DNA from 4 places in the Streptomyces sp. NBC_00341 genome. Region 3 is predicted to be linked to each of the others. Evidence: riboswitches for the same ligand, from Rfam matches in the RefSeq annotation. Region 3 holds a riboswitch; each other region holds the start of a gene.
The links. Region 3 has a riboswitch for S-adenosylmethionine ahead of OG892_RS37675 (glutathione S-transferase C-terminal domain-containing protein). Riboswitches for the same ligand answer to the same signal wherever they lie in the genome.

Region 1 (3,190 bases), 760 kb from region 3:
CTGTGGAGCGGGTACACCGGCAACGACGGTACCGGCGGCGGTCCCGTGCTCGGCAACGACGAGGCGGGCTACGGCTGGAAGACCTACCCCGAGCGGCTGGAGGAGGCCGGGGTGTCGTGGAAGGTCTACCAGGACATCGGTGACGGGCTCGACGCCGCCGGTTCGTGGGGGTGGATCGACGACGCCTACCGGGGGACGTACGGCGACAACTCGCTCCTCTACTTCAACAGTTATCGCGACGCCAAGCCCGGCGACCCCCTCTTCGACAAGGCGCGCACCGGGACCGACGTCAAGAACGGCGACGGGCTCCTCGACGATCTCAAGGCCGACGTCCGGGCCGGGACGCTCCCCAAGATCTCCTGGGTCGTCTCGCCCGAGGCCTACAGCGAGCACCCCAACTGGCCCGCGAACTACGGTGCCTGGTACATCTCGCAGGTGCTGGACGCGCTGACCTCCGACCCCGAGGTCTGGGGCCGGACCGCCCTCTTCATCACCTACGACGAGAACGACGGCTTCTTCGACCACGTCGTGCCGCCGTTCGTGCCGTCCGGCGCGGCGCAGGGGCTGTCCACCGTGGACACCTCCGCCGACCACTTCCCCGGCGACATCCGGTACGCGGCCGGGCCGTACGGGCTCGGGCAGCGCGTGCCCATGACGGTCGTGTCCCCGTGGAGCACCGGGGGGTTCGCGTGTTCCGAGGTCTTCGACCACACCTCCGTCATCCGGTTCATGGAAGAACGCTTCGGTGTGCACGAGCCCAACATCTCGCCCTGGCGGCGTGCTGTCTGCGGCGATCTCACCTCGGCCTTCGACTTCCGCACGACGGACACCGCGCCCGCCTCGCTGCCCTCCACGGACGCATACGCGCCGCCGGACGGGGAGCGGCACCCCGACTACGTTCCGGTGCCGCCGGTCTCCGGCAGTGTGCCGAAGCAGGAGTCCGGCACGCGGCCCACCCGGCCACTGCGGTACGCGCCGCTCGTGGACGGGGCGGCAGACCCGGGCACCGGGAAGTACCAGCTCACCTTCAGTGGCGGGGACGCGGCCGGAGCGCAGTTCCTGGTGACGTCCGGCAATCGCGGCGACGGGCCCTGGACCTACACCACAGAGGCGGGCAAGTCGCTCTCCGACAGCTGGAACACGGCCTACTCCAGTGGCGTGACCGACCTCACGGTCCACGGTCCGAACGGGTTCCTGCGGACCTTCAGGGGTCCCGGCAAGTCGGCCGGGCCGGAGGTGACGGCGCGTCACAACCCGGCGAGCGGAGCTCTCGAACTGACTCTCACCCAGGCCGGCACGGAGACCGTCCAGCTGACGGTGCGCAACGCGGACGCCTACGGCGGCGGGGCGCAGACCTTCGCGGTGCGGGCCGGCTCGACCGTGAAGCACACCGTTGACCTGCGCGGAAGCAAGCGCTGGTATGACATCGAGGTGATCTCGGACGCGGACGCCACCTTCCTTCGCCGGTTCGCCGGACACGTCGAGACGGGTGAGGCGGGAACGAGCGACCCGGGCCTGGTCACCGGCTGACCGGCCGGCCCGGGAGCGGTGAGCGGCAGCCGGGCTGTCATCGGAGAGCGGTGGGGACGCACGGGCCGGGTCCGGCCCTGCCCGTGCGTTCCTGACCGACCGTCGGGCGGGCGGCCCCGTGTGTCGGGGCGCGCCCGCTCGGTGCGTTAGGGTTTTTGCCGGGTCATGAGTTCCAGTGCGCAGCCCCGGCTTGCTGGACGGCACCCCGCTCCGCTGCGGGTGCTCCGGGTGACGACCTGCCCCGTGCGCGAGGTACGGGGAACAGCGGACCGCGGTGCAGAGCGCTCGGGGTCCATCATCCCCGGAAGGCGGGACTCGCCATGCTGCGTCATCTCCCCGAGCACGGCTCTGTGCGGAGCGAGGACTGCGAGCGGTACGCCGCAGGCCACCAAGTGCACTGGATCCACGCCAAGAAGTGTCGGCAGGAGCCCGGTCAGGCCGTCGAGATACTGCTGACCGCGGACGACGTCCGGGACGACGGCTGGATCGGACTGCGTGCCGCGTTCGACTACGCGGGCACCCTTCCACGGGTGTGGACACACGCTCCGGACGCGCTCCGGGAGACGCTCGCCGGGCACCGGGGGCGCGTGTACTGGCTCTCCCGCTGGCATGCGCTCAAGCTCGTGACCGGTGCCGACCGGGTCGCCGGACTGGTCAACGTCGCCTTTGAGGCGGGAGAGTTGTGCGGGCGCCCGGGCCCCGGGCGCTCGTAGCCGAGTCGCTGTCCGACGTCGGTACTCGGAGTCGGTACCTGGAGTCGGTCGTCAATTGTCGTGAGATGTCGACCGGTTGCTTCATTCCGAGCGCACATTTGATCGTCATTGACCGCTGTGGTGTCACATAAAATCCTTATAGTGGGCGTGCGTTGACCGCACGATCGTGACGCGTGACGCTTCCGCCACAGAAGTCAGGACGATGACGCGCCCTTCCTCCACAGAGCCCGAGCCCGCCTCGCCCCCTCCGGAGTGCCCCGCGCACGCGTGGCAGGGGGCCGTACCCCTCAGCGGGCCCTCGTTCCAGACCGAACCGCAGTCCGTCTACCGCGCCATGCGACGGGACCACGGGCCGGTCGTTCCCGTCGAACTGCCGGGCGGGTTCCCCGCCTGGCTGGTCATCGGCTACCGGGAACTCCATCAGGTCACCAGTGACGGTGAGCTGTTCCCGCGCGATGTCGGCCTGTGGAACCAGTGGGAGAACATCCCGCAGGACTGGCCACTGCTGCCCATGGTCGGGCGGCCGCTGCCGTCCATCTACTTCAGCGCGGGGGACGAGCACCGGCGCCACGCGCGGATGGTCGGACCCGCCCTCGAAGGGGCCGACCCGTTCGAGATCCGGAGCCACTGCGAGCAGTTGGCCGACCGGCTGATCGACGCCGTGTGCAGCCGGGGCACGGCCGACCTCGTCGCCGACTTCTGCGAGCCCCTTCCGGTCCTGGTCCTCGCGCGGCTGGTCGGATTCCCCGACGAGGAGGGCGCCTCCATCGCCCGGGTGCTGAAGGACCTGGCCGACGGCGGTCCGGGCGCGCAGGAGGCCCATCGGCGTTTCGGGGAGCACATGGCGCGACTCGTCGCCGCGAAGCGTGCCGCCCCCGGCGACGACGTGACCTCCCGGATGCTCGCGTTCCCCGAGGCCTTCACCGACGAGGAGTACATGCTCGACC
Region 2 (3,190 bases), 6.3 Mb from region 3:
GGAGGCGGCCTTCGCCATCGGCCTGGACGGCTGACCACGCACATACGTTCGGCCGGGTACGGAAGGCATTCCGTACCCGGCCGAACGCGTTGAGGCTCAGTGCTGGGCGGTGCCCCGGTCCGGGACGCAGCGGCCGTCCTCGGTGCGGTACTTCCACTGGGCGCCCTCGCTCACCAGCTCCTTGACCGCCCGTACGAAGCGCTCGACGTGCTCGTCCGGCGTACCGGCGCCGAAGCTGACCCGGATCGCGTTGAGCGACTTCTCGCCCGGCTCCGCCTCCGGCGCGCCGCACTCGCCGACGTCCTGCGGGTCGCTGCCGAGCAGGGTGCGCACCAGCGGGTGGGCGCAGAACAGACCGTCGCGCACCCCGATGCCGTACTCGGCGGAGAGCGCCGCGGCGAAGTGCGAGCTGTTCCAGCCCTCCACCACGAAGGAGATGACGCCGACGCGGGGGGCGTCGTCACCGAACAGCGAGAGCACCTTGACCTCGGGGACCTCCGCCAGTCCGGCCCGGACCTCGGAGACGAGCTGCTGCTCGCGGGCGACCAGGCTGTCGAACCCGGCCTCGGTGAGCGCCTTGCAGGCGGAGGCGATGGAGTAGACGCCGATGACGTTGGGCGAACCGGCCTCGTGGCGGGCGGCGGTGGTGTGCCACTCGACGTCCACCCCGCCGCCGGTGCGCCGGGCGACCTTGCGGGAGGCACCGCCGCCGGCCAGGTAGGGCTCGGCGTCGCGCAGCCAGTCGGAGCGGCCGGCCAGCACGCCGGAGCCGAAGGGCGCGTACAGCTTGTGGCCGGAGAAGGCGACCCAGTCGACGTCCAGTTCGGCGATGTCGACGGGGTGGTGCGGGGCGAGCTGGGCGGCGTCGAGCACGATGCGGGCGCCGTGGGCGTGCGCGGCGGCGGCGAGCTCCTTGACCGGCCACAGCTCACCGGTGACGTTGGAGGCACCGGTGACGCAGACCAGCGCGGGGCCAATGGGGCCTCCCCTGCTCGAACGAAGCTGAGAGCTTGGGGAAGGATCGCGGTCGGCCAGCGCACGCTCCAGGGTGGCGACGGCCTGGGCGGGGGTGCGCGGGGCGTTCAGGTAGGTCACCCGGGCGTCGCGCCAGGGCAGCAGGGACGCGTGGTGCTCGGTCTCGAAGACGAACACCTGGCAGTCGGCGGGCACCGCGGCGGCCAGCAGGTTGAGCGAGTCGGTGGTCGAACGGGTGAAGATCACCTGATCGTCCTCGCGGCAGCCGAGGAACTCCGCGACGGTCACCCGGCTGGACTCGAAGAGGTCCGTGGAGAGCTGCGAGAGGTAGCCGGCACCGCGGTGGACGCTGCCGTAGTACGGCGCGTACGCGGCGACGTCGTCCCACACCCGCTGCAGGGCCGGGGCGCTGGCGGCGTAGTCGAGCGCGGCGTACGTGACCTCACCGCCGGTCACCAGCGGAACCGTCACATCCTTGCCCAGAACGGGCAGCGGGGCACAAATGGACTGGTCGGCGGCAGCGGTGAAGACAGACATGACGAACTCCCGTAACAGGCAGGCGAATTCCGCGTGCCTGCGGATACGCGGCAGCACGGAGGAAGAAAAAAGGGTGTGCGGAGGAGGGCCGAAAAGCCCTATCGCATTCGCTTGCTCACAGAGGCTCCCTGAGGACCAGGACCCCACGGGTGGACATCTCACGACGTCGAGGGGTCCGCGCTTGCCGCAGACCTCGCTGCCTACGGCCTGGTCTTCACCCGGGGCACCCCGCCACGGACGGAGGGTTGCCGGACAGCGGGCCGGGGCCGTAGTCGCTGTCACTCATGACCTGCCCAGCATCTTGCCATACGTGCGGGAACGCGCAAGGCGCAGTCCATGATCTGGACTGCGCCCCGCTCGGCTATTTCGTGCGTTCAGGCGTTGCTGGCCTTGACCCATCTCTCCAGGGCGCGCCCGGCGGACCCGGAGTCGATGGACTCGGCGGCCCTCGCCATACCGGCGGCGAGCTGCTCCTCAAGGGTGCCCTCCCCCGGCTCCAGCGCGACCAGCGCCGCCGCCGCGTTGAGCAGGACGGCGTCCCGTACGGGCCCCGTCTCCCCGGCCAGCAGCCGGCGGGCCACATCGGCGTTGTACGAGGCGTCGGCGCCGCGCAGCGCCTCGACCGGTACCAGGTCCAGGCCGACGTCGCGCGGGTCGAAGGCCTGCTCGCGCACGACGCCGTCGCGGGCCACCCAGACCCGGGAGGTCGCGGTGGTGGTCAGCTCGTCCAGGCCGTCGTCGCCGCGGAAGACCAGCGCGGAGTTGCCGCGCTCCGCGAGGACGCCCGCGACGATGGGCGCCATCCGCAGGTCGGCGACGCCGATGGCCTGGGAGCGCACCTGGGCCGGGTTGGTGAGCGGACCCAGGATGTTGAAGGTGGTCGGCGCGCCGAGCTCCGCCCGCGCCTTCGCCGCGTACCGCAGGGCGGGGTGGAACTTCACCGCGAAGCAGAAGGTGATGCCCGCCTCCTCCGCCACCTCGACGACGCGCTGCGGGGGCAGATCCAGGTTGACGCCGAGCTTGCCCAGTACGTCGGAGGAGCCGCTGGCCGAGGAGGAGGCGCGGTTGCCGTGCTTGACGACCTTGGCGCCCGCACCGGCCAGGACGATCGCGGACATGGTGGAGATGTTGACCGTCTTGGCCATGTCGCCGCCGGTGCCGACGATGTCGACCGTGCGGCCCGGCACGTGGATCGTGGTGGCGTGCTCGTACATCGCACGGACCAGACCGGTGACCTCCATGACCGTCTCGCCCTTGGCGCGCAGGGCCACCGCGAAGCCGGCGATCTGCACGTCGGTCGCCTCGCCGCTCATGATGCGGTCCATCGCCCACGCGGTGTCGTCCGCGCTCAGGTCCTGGCCGCGCATCAGCGGGGTCAGCACGCCGGGCCAGGTACGAGCCGCCACGCTGTCGCCGCCGACCGGGGTCACAACGTTCATGGTCCGCTCCTGGGGTCCACAGCCGATAAAGGGATGCGTCCACCCTATCGAGCGCCGGGGACAGCGAAGAGCCCCGTCCATCGTATGGATGGGCGGGGCTCCTGCTGTGGCGATCAGTTCAGGTGATCAGTGGTGGCCGTGGCCCTCCGTGATCTCCTTGTACTCCTCGGGGGACGCCTTGGCGATCTGGCTGTTCTCGCCGTAGAAGCTCTTGCTGAGCTTGGCCCGCGTCTTCTCGA
Region 3 (3,190 bases):
CGGTACCGCTTCGGGAGGCCGAGGGCGGCTGCCGCCTCGTGCTGGCCCTGGTCGACGGAGAGGATGCCGCCGCGCACCACTTCGGAGGCGTACGCCGCCTCGTTCAGGCTGAGACCGATGACGGCGACGGCCATGTCGGTGGCGAGGCGTGACTCGTCGAAGCTGAAGAACGCCGGGCCGAACGGCACTCCCACGCTCAGCGTCCGGTAGAGCGCGCTGAAGTTGTAGAGGAACAGCAGGATCACGATCAGCGGGACCGATCGGAACAGCCAGGTGTAGACCCAGCTGACCGCGCGCAGCACCGGGCTCGGGGAGAGCCGGGCCAGGGCCAGCAGCACACCGCCGAGAAGCCCCAGCACGGCGCTGAACAGGGCGACTTCGAGCGTGACGAGCAGGCCGTCAAGGATGGTGGGGCGCAGGAACCAGTACTGGAACCGGTCCCACTGGTAGAAGGGGTTGGCCACCAGCCCGTGGACGATCTGGGCGACCAGCACCAGGACGACGACGGTGACGATCCAGCGTCCGGGCCGAAGCAGCGGGCGGACCCGCTGCGGGACCGGCGGTTTCGGCACGACGGGTGGCCCGGGGCGGGGCGCCGCCTCGGCGGGCGGCGCTGACCCGGAGGACACAGCGACGCCGGGGGATTCACTCACGGAGGGCTCCAGCGGATGCGGACGGCCCGGACCGCGGACGGCAGCGCCTCGCCACGCCGGTCGTCGGGAACGACGCGGCAGGGCGCGGGCAGCACAGCGCGGAGCAGGGGGCCGGGCGGGGAGGGGACGCACCGCGGCAGCGGTGGACGTCAGGGAGTCAGAGGGCCGTCAGCCTTGACGAAGAGCGCGACAAGCGGCGGTACACAGCGCGCTGTTGACACGCTGGAGGTCGACGGAGCGGTCCGCGCAGAGCACGACGCGGCCTCGGGACCGCCAGGCAGCCATCCCCTCAGCTGCGTGCATCGCTCTCACCGTCACCGATCCGCCCCGCGGGGCCTCGCGTCTGCCGGACACCGTCCGGTCCTCAACTGCGGCACCCCTCGGTGTGCTGGGGCGCCGGCCGACAAGCCGGGCGTATCGCCGCTACCCGGAGCCGTTCCGCGCCGCAAGTTATGCATGGGCCGACAGGAATGTCAACGCGGGTGACCAACAGGCGAGATGGCCCCTGTGGCCTCCTTGACGGCGTCACCCGGCGCACCGAAACTGACGTGGACGGTCACGATTGTCAGCGCCCCCGTGCGGGATCCGTCCTGCTCACGGGGTCCATCGGCCCCGGCCCGCTGGCAGGCAACCCTTCCACCGCGACGGGGTGCCCCGGGTGACGACCGGGTCCCGCCGGTGCGGCGGGGCAAGCGTGGTCCCGCGTCTCGCGGGCCCCGGAGTCGGGACGGGTGGGACATGTCCAGGAACGGCTTGACGAGGCGCCTGCACATCGACCTGCTGCGTGTCTCCAGCGCTTACTAGCCCGGAACACCGGACGCGTACAGGTCCGCACGGTTCGCGACGACGCGCACAGGTCCGCGCTGTCACGATGACGCGTACAGGTCCGCACGGTCTCGATGACGCGTGCACGCCCGCGCTGTCGTGATTCGGACCGGTGCGCGAGCGCAGCCGTTCCCCATCCGGCCGCTGGTGCCCACAAGGCGGCGGCTACCTCGTTCCCACCGGGATCTCCACAGGAGTGTCATGCCCGAGACAGCTTCGCGCAGTTCCAGCACAGGCAACTCCCTCACGTGCGGCTCGATCTCATCCGGCCCGAGTCCGTGCGCCACGCATCCCCGTCCCAAGATCGCCGTACCCTCCTCCCGTATCCACAGCCGTATCGGCGTCGGTCTGGCCGGCGGCTTCTATCCCGCTCCGCACCGCTACGAGCTGTTCCTGTCGGCGGGCTGTCCGCGCTCGCTGCGTATCTCGATCACCCTCGGCCTGCTCGGTCTCCGGGACTCGGTCGCCACCACGTTCCTGGGGCACCCCGCCGGGACACCCGAGGCGTACGCCTCGCTGCGCGGCGCGTACGAGGCCACGCTGCACCACTACGACGGGCCGCTGACCGCGCCCGCGCTGTGCGACCGCTGGAGCGGACGCATCGTCAGCAACCACACGCCCGACATACTCCGCGATCTGGCAGGCCTGCTCTCCGGCCATGACGAGGCCTGTCCCTCGGCGCTGCGCCCGCCGGAGCTCGCCGACGGCATCGAGGCCCTGCGCGAGCTGCTGGACCGGGACGTCACCCCGCACGCGGGGTCCTCGGAGCGCTCTGCGGCCCTGGACCTCCTGGACCGGTCCCTCGCCCGGCGCCCCTACGCGCTGGGCGAGCAGCTGACGGCCGGGGATGTGGACCTGTGGGTGGCGCTCGTCCATCTCGGCCCGGTCGACGCCCTCGGCGACCGCGCCCGGCTCCGGGAGTACGTACGCCGCCTCTGCGGCCACCCCGCCTTCCCGAATACACCGCAGATGCCGGAGACACCAGGGGCTCCGACGGCTCCGGACGTCGCGGGCGGGGCGGCCGCCGTCGACTCGCTGCCTCAGGCTCCCACGTAGGCCGCGAGGTGCTCGCCCGTGAGGGTGGAGCGGTCCGCGACCAGGTCGTCGGGGGTGCCCTCGAAGACGAGCCTGCCGCCGTCGTGACCGGCGCCGGGGCCCAGGTCGATGATCCAGTCGGCGTGCGCCATGACCGCCTGGTGGTGTTCGATCACGATGACGGACTTCCCGGAGTCCACCAGCCGGTCGAGCAGGCCGAGCAGCTGCTCGACGTCTGCGAGGTGAAGGCCGGTGGTCGGTTCGTCGAGGACGTAGATTCCGCCCTTCTCGCCCATGTGCGTAGCCAGCTTGAGCCGTTGCCGCTCACCGCCGGACAGGGTGGTGAGCGGCTGGCCCAGGCTGAGGTAGCCGAGCCCGACGTCGGCCAGTCTGTCGAGGACGCGGTGCGCGGCCGGCGTGTGCGCCTCGCCGCTGCCGAAGAACTCCTCGGCCTCGGTCACCGACATGGCCAGCACCTCGCTGATGTCACGTCCGCCGAGGCGGTATTCGAGCACCGAGGCCAGGAACCGCTTCCCCTCGCACTCCTCGCAGACGGTGGCGACGCCCGCCATCATCGCGAGGTCCGTGTAGACGACCCCGACGCCGTTGCAGCCGGGGCAGGCGCCCTCGGAGTTGGCGCTGAACAGGGCCGGCTTCACATCGTTGGCCTTGGCGAA
Region 4 (3,190 bases), 3.5 Mb from region 3:
GCAAGTCGGGCCAGGCAAAGGCGACTTATGGCGCAAGAGGCTCAGGTACTTTGGCTGCATCTTGTCGTGGCCAGGCGCATTCTCATATGCGGGGGGCACGGGCAGCGGAGGGGGCTTCCCACACTCTACCGCGCTCAACCATGCAGAATTGCCCCCTCCGCTTCCGTCGCGGAGAGGGCAATTCAGGTGACTCGGTGCAGTGGGACCGCTCGGGTCCCGGGGCTCAGCAGCCGCCGGCGACGGCCGGGATGATCGAGACTCCCGCACCGTCCGGGGTGACCGCTTCCAGGCCGCCCTCGAAGCGCACGTCGTCGTCGTTGACGTACACGTTGACGAAGCGGCGGAGCTTGCCCTGGTCGTCCAGGACGCGGGCGGCGATGCCCGGGTGGTCCTTCTCCAGGGACTCGATGACCTGGGAGAGGTTCGCGCCCTCTGCCGGGACCTCGGCCTGACCGCCCGTGTAGGTGCGGAGGATGGTGGGGATACGGACCTTGACGCTCATGGTGGGTGCCCTTCCTGGAGTCTCGGGTGGGATCAGCTGGCGGTGCCGAGGCCGGCGGCGCGGAAGGCGTCCAGGCTCGGACGGATCGTCGCCGTCGCCTGCGAGGTGGCGGCCACCGCGTCCAGCGTCTTGAGGCCGTCACCGGTGTTCAGGACGACGGTGGTGAGCGTCGGGTCGAGCAGGCCGGCCTCGATCAGCTTCTTCGTCACGCCCACCGTCACACCGCCCGCCGTCTCGGCGAAGATACCCTCGGTGCGCGCCAGGAGCTTGATCGCGTCGACGACCTGTTCGTCGTTCACGTCGTCCACCGCACCACCCGTACGACGGGCGATGTCCAGGACGTAGGGGCCGTCGGCCGGGTTGCCGATGGCGAGGGACTTGGCGATCGTGTTCGGCTTCTGCGGGCGGACCACGTCGTGACCGGCCTTGAAGGCGGTGGAGACCGGCGAGCAGCCCTCGGCCTGGGCGCCGAAGATCTTGTACGGCTTGTCCTCGACCAGGCCGAGCTTGATCAGCTCCTGGAGGCCCTTGTCGATCTTCGTGAGCTGCGAGCCGGACGCGATCGGGATGACGATCTGGTCGGGCAGCCGCCAGCCGAGCTGCTCGCAGATCTCGTACGCGAGCGTCTTGGAGCCCTCACCGTAGTACGGGCGGAGGTTGACGTTGACGAAGCCCCAGCCCTCCCCGAGCGGATCTCCGATGAGCTCCGAGCAGAACCGGTTGACGTCGTCGTAGTTGCCCTCGATGCCGACCAGCTCACCGCCGTACACCGCGGCCATGACGACCTTGCCCTGCTCCAGGTCGTGCGGGATGAACACGCAGGAGCGCAGACCGGCGCGGGCGGCGGCGGCGCCCACCGCACCGGCGAGGTTGCCGGTGGAGGAGCAGGAGAGCGTGGTGAAACCGAAGGCGCGGGCGGCCTCGACGGCGATCGCGACGACGCGGTCCTTGAAGGAGTGCGTCGGGTTGCCGGAGTCGTCCTTGACGTACAGGCCGCCGGTGACGCCCAGCTCACGGGCGAGGTTGTCGGCCTTGACCAGCTTGGTGAAGCCCGGGTTGATGTTGGGCTTGTCCGCGACGTCGGAGGGGACCGGCAGCAGCGGCGCGTAGCGCCAGATGTTGTCCGGTCCGGCCTCGATGCGCTTCTTCAGCTCGTCCGGGGAGCCGGTCGGCAGGTCGTACGCCACTTCGAGCGGCCCGAAACAGGTCGCACAGGCGAAAAGCGGACCGAGCGGGAATCGTTCTCCGCACTCGCGGCAGGAAAGTGCCGCGGCGGGACCGAGGTCCACGGAAGATTCGGTAGGTGCTGCAACAGTCTCAACAGCCATGATGGCGAGGCCCTTTCTCCTCATCTTCCTTGTGACGCATTTCGCCACAAGACGGAATTGGCACCGTCCCCACCTGACCTCGCGGTCGGCGGGATGGTTGCCGGGACTTCAACGGGCCGTTCCCTCTGTCCCTCTGGATGAGCGCTATGGCACTGGACCATCGATCCAGGCGTTTATCGGCAGATGGACCCCGGCATGCCACGGCCATCTGCGTTGTTCAGACTGTAACCGAAGCACCGGACTGTTGAGATAGTCGTCCGAACCGCGAGATGGATCACATACAGGGAGTATCGACCGTGCTGGAAGAGGTCGAACGCTGGCTGACCAGGCGTTCCTGGTCGTGCGCCGACCGCCCGCTGGAGCAGCTCCTGGCCGCCAGGAGCGGCGACCCGCGCCGGGGGAGCGTGAGTGTCGTCCTGCCCGCGCTGAACGAGGCGGCGACGGTCGGGGACATCGTCCGGACGATCCGGCGCGAGCTCATGGAGAAGGTCCGGCTGGTCGACGAACTCGTGGTGATCGACTCCGGCTCCACCGACGACACCGCGGAGCTGGCCCGCCGGGCGGGCGCCCGGGTGATCCACCGGGACGCGATCCTGCCCCGGCTGCCGGCCGTCCCCGGCAAGGGCGAGGTGCTGTGGCGGTCACTGCTGGTGACCGGCGGTGACATCGTCTGCTTCATCGACGCGGACCTGAAGGACTTCTCGGCCGACTTCGTCTCCGGCATCGTCGGCCCGCTGCTGACCGACCCCTCCGTGCAGTTCGTCAAGGCGATGTACGACCGTCCGCTCGGGGACACCGCGGGCCAGGGCGGGCGGGTCACCGAACTGGTGGCACGGCCGCTGCTCAATCTGCACTGGCCGCAGCTGGCCGGCTTCGTCCAGCCGCTGGGCGGCGAGTACGCCGTACGCCGCTCACTGCTCGAACAGCTGCCGTTCCCGGTCGGCTACGGGGTGGAGCTGGGGCTGCTCGTCGACGCCCTGCACACGGTCGGACTGGACGCGCTGGCCCAGGTCGACGTCGGCGTCCGCAAACACCGCCACCAGGACGGCCGGGCGCTCGGCCGGATGGCGGCGGCCATCTACCGGACCGCGTCGCTGCGGCTCTCCCGCGGCCATCTGGTGCGCCCGGAGCTGACCCAGTTCGAGCGCGGCGAGAACGGCTTCGTACCGCGCACCTACCCGGTGGACACCCAGGAGCGGCCGCCGATGCGCGAGATCGAGGAGTACGTCTCGCGCCGCGCCGCCTGAGACAGGCCGCGGCCGCACGCACGTTTGGACCGTTCGGGATCGGGCTAGATTCCGCGCATGGTCTCCGAGCACGCCCCCCAGCCCGCCGCCCAGGTACTCGTCGCGTCCAACCG

Region 1: it holds a riboswitch for S-adenosylmethionine, as region 3 does, so the genes downstream of both, OG892_RS34445 (hypothetical protein) here and OG892_RS37675 (glutathione S-transferase C-terminal domain-containing protein) in region 3, are expected to answer to the same signal.
Region 2: it holds a riboswitch for S-adenosylmethionine, as region 3 does, so the genes downstream of both, OG892_RS09795 (aminotransferase class V-fold PLP-dependent enzyme) here and OG892_RS37675 (glutathione S-transferase C-terminal domain-containing protein) in region 3, are expected to answer to the same signal.
Region 4: it holds a riboswitch for S-adenosylmethionine, as region 3 does, so the genes downstream of both, thrC (threonine synthase) here and OG892_RS37675 (glutathione S-transferase C-terminal domain-containing protein) in region 3, are expected to answer to the same signal.

What each region holds. Positions count from the first base shown of each region.
Region 1 covers NZ_CP108002.1:7,701,856-7,705,045, forward strand. The annotation lists gene OG892_RS34440 (phosphocholine-specific phospholipase C) at 1-1,530, shown strand, start outside; SAM riboswitch class IV at 1,692-1,801, shown strand; gene OG892_RS34445 (hypothetical protein) at 1,851-2,243, shown strand; gene OG892_RS34450 (cytochrome P450) at 2,446-3,190, shown strand, end outside.
Region 2 covers NZ_CP108002.1:2,199,760-2,202,949, forward strand. The annotation lists gene OG892_RS09790 (Lrp/AsnC family transcriptional regulator) at 1-34, shown strand, start outside; gene OG892_RS09795 (aminotransferase class V-fold PLP-dependent enzyme) at 97-1,512, opposite strand; SAM riboswitch class IV at 1,685-1,802, opposite strand; gene trpD (anthranilate phosphoribosyltransferase) at 1,887-2,951, opposite strand; gene OG892_RS09805 (ubiquinol-cytochrome c reductase cytochrome b subunit) at 3,078-3,190, opposite strand, start outside.
Region 3 covers NZ_CP108002.1:8,462,950-8,466,139, reverse strand. The annotation lists gene OG892_RS37680 (amino acid ABC transporter permease) at 1-653, opposite strand, end outside; SAM riboswitch class IV at 1,208-1,354, shown strand; gene OG892_RS37675 (glutathione S-transferase C-terminal domain-containing protein) at 1,680-2,534, shown strand; gene OG892_RS37670 (ATP-binding cassette domain-containing protein) at 2,519-3,190, opposite strand, start outside.
Region 4 covers NZ_CP108002.1:5,002,595-5,005,784, reverse strand. The annotation lists gene OG892_RS22490 (MoaD/ThiS family protein) at 224-502, opposite strand; gene thrC (threonine synthase) at 535-1,830, opposite strand; SAM riboswitch class I at 1,848-1,974, opposite strand; gene OG892_RS22480 (glucosyl-3-phosphoglycerate synthase) at 2,127-3,077, shown strand; gene OG892_RS22475 (trehalose-6-phosphate synthase) at 3,135-3,190, shown strand, end outside.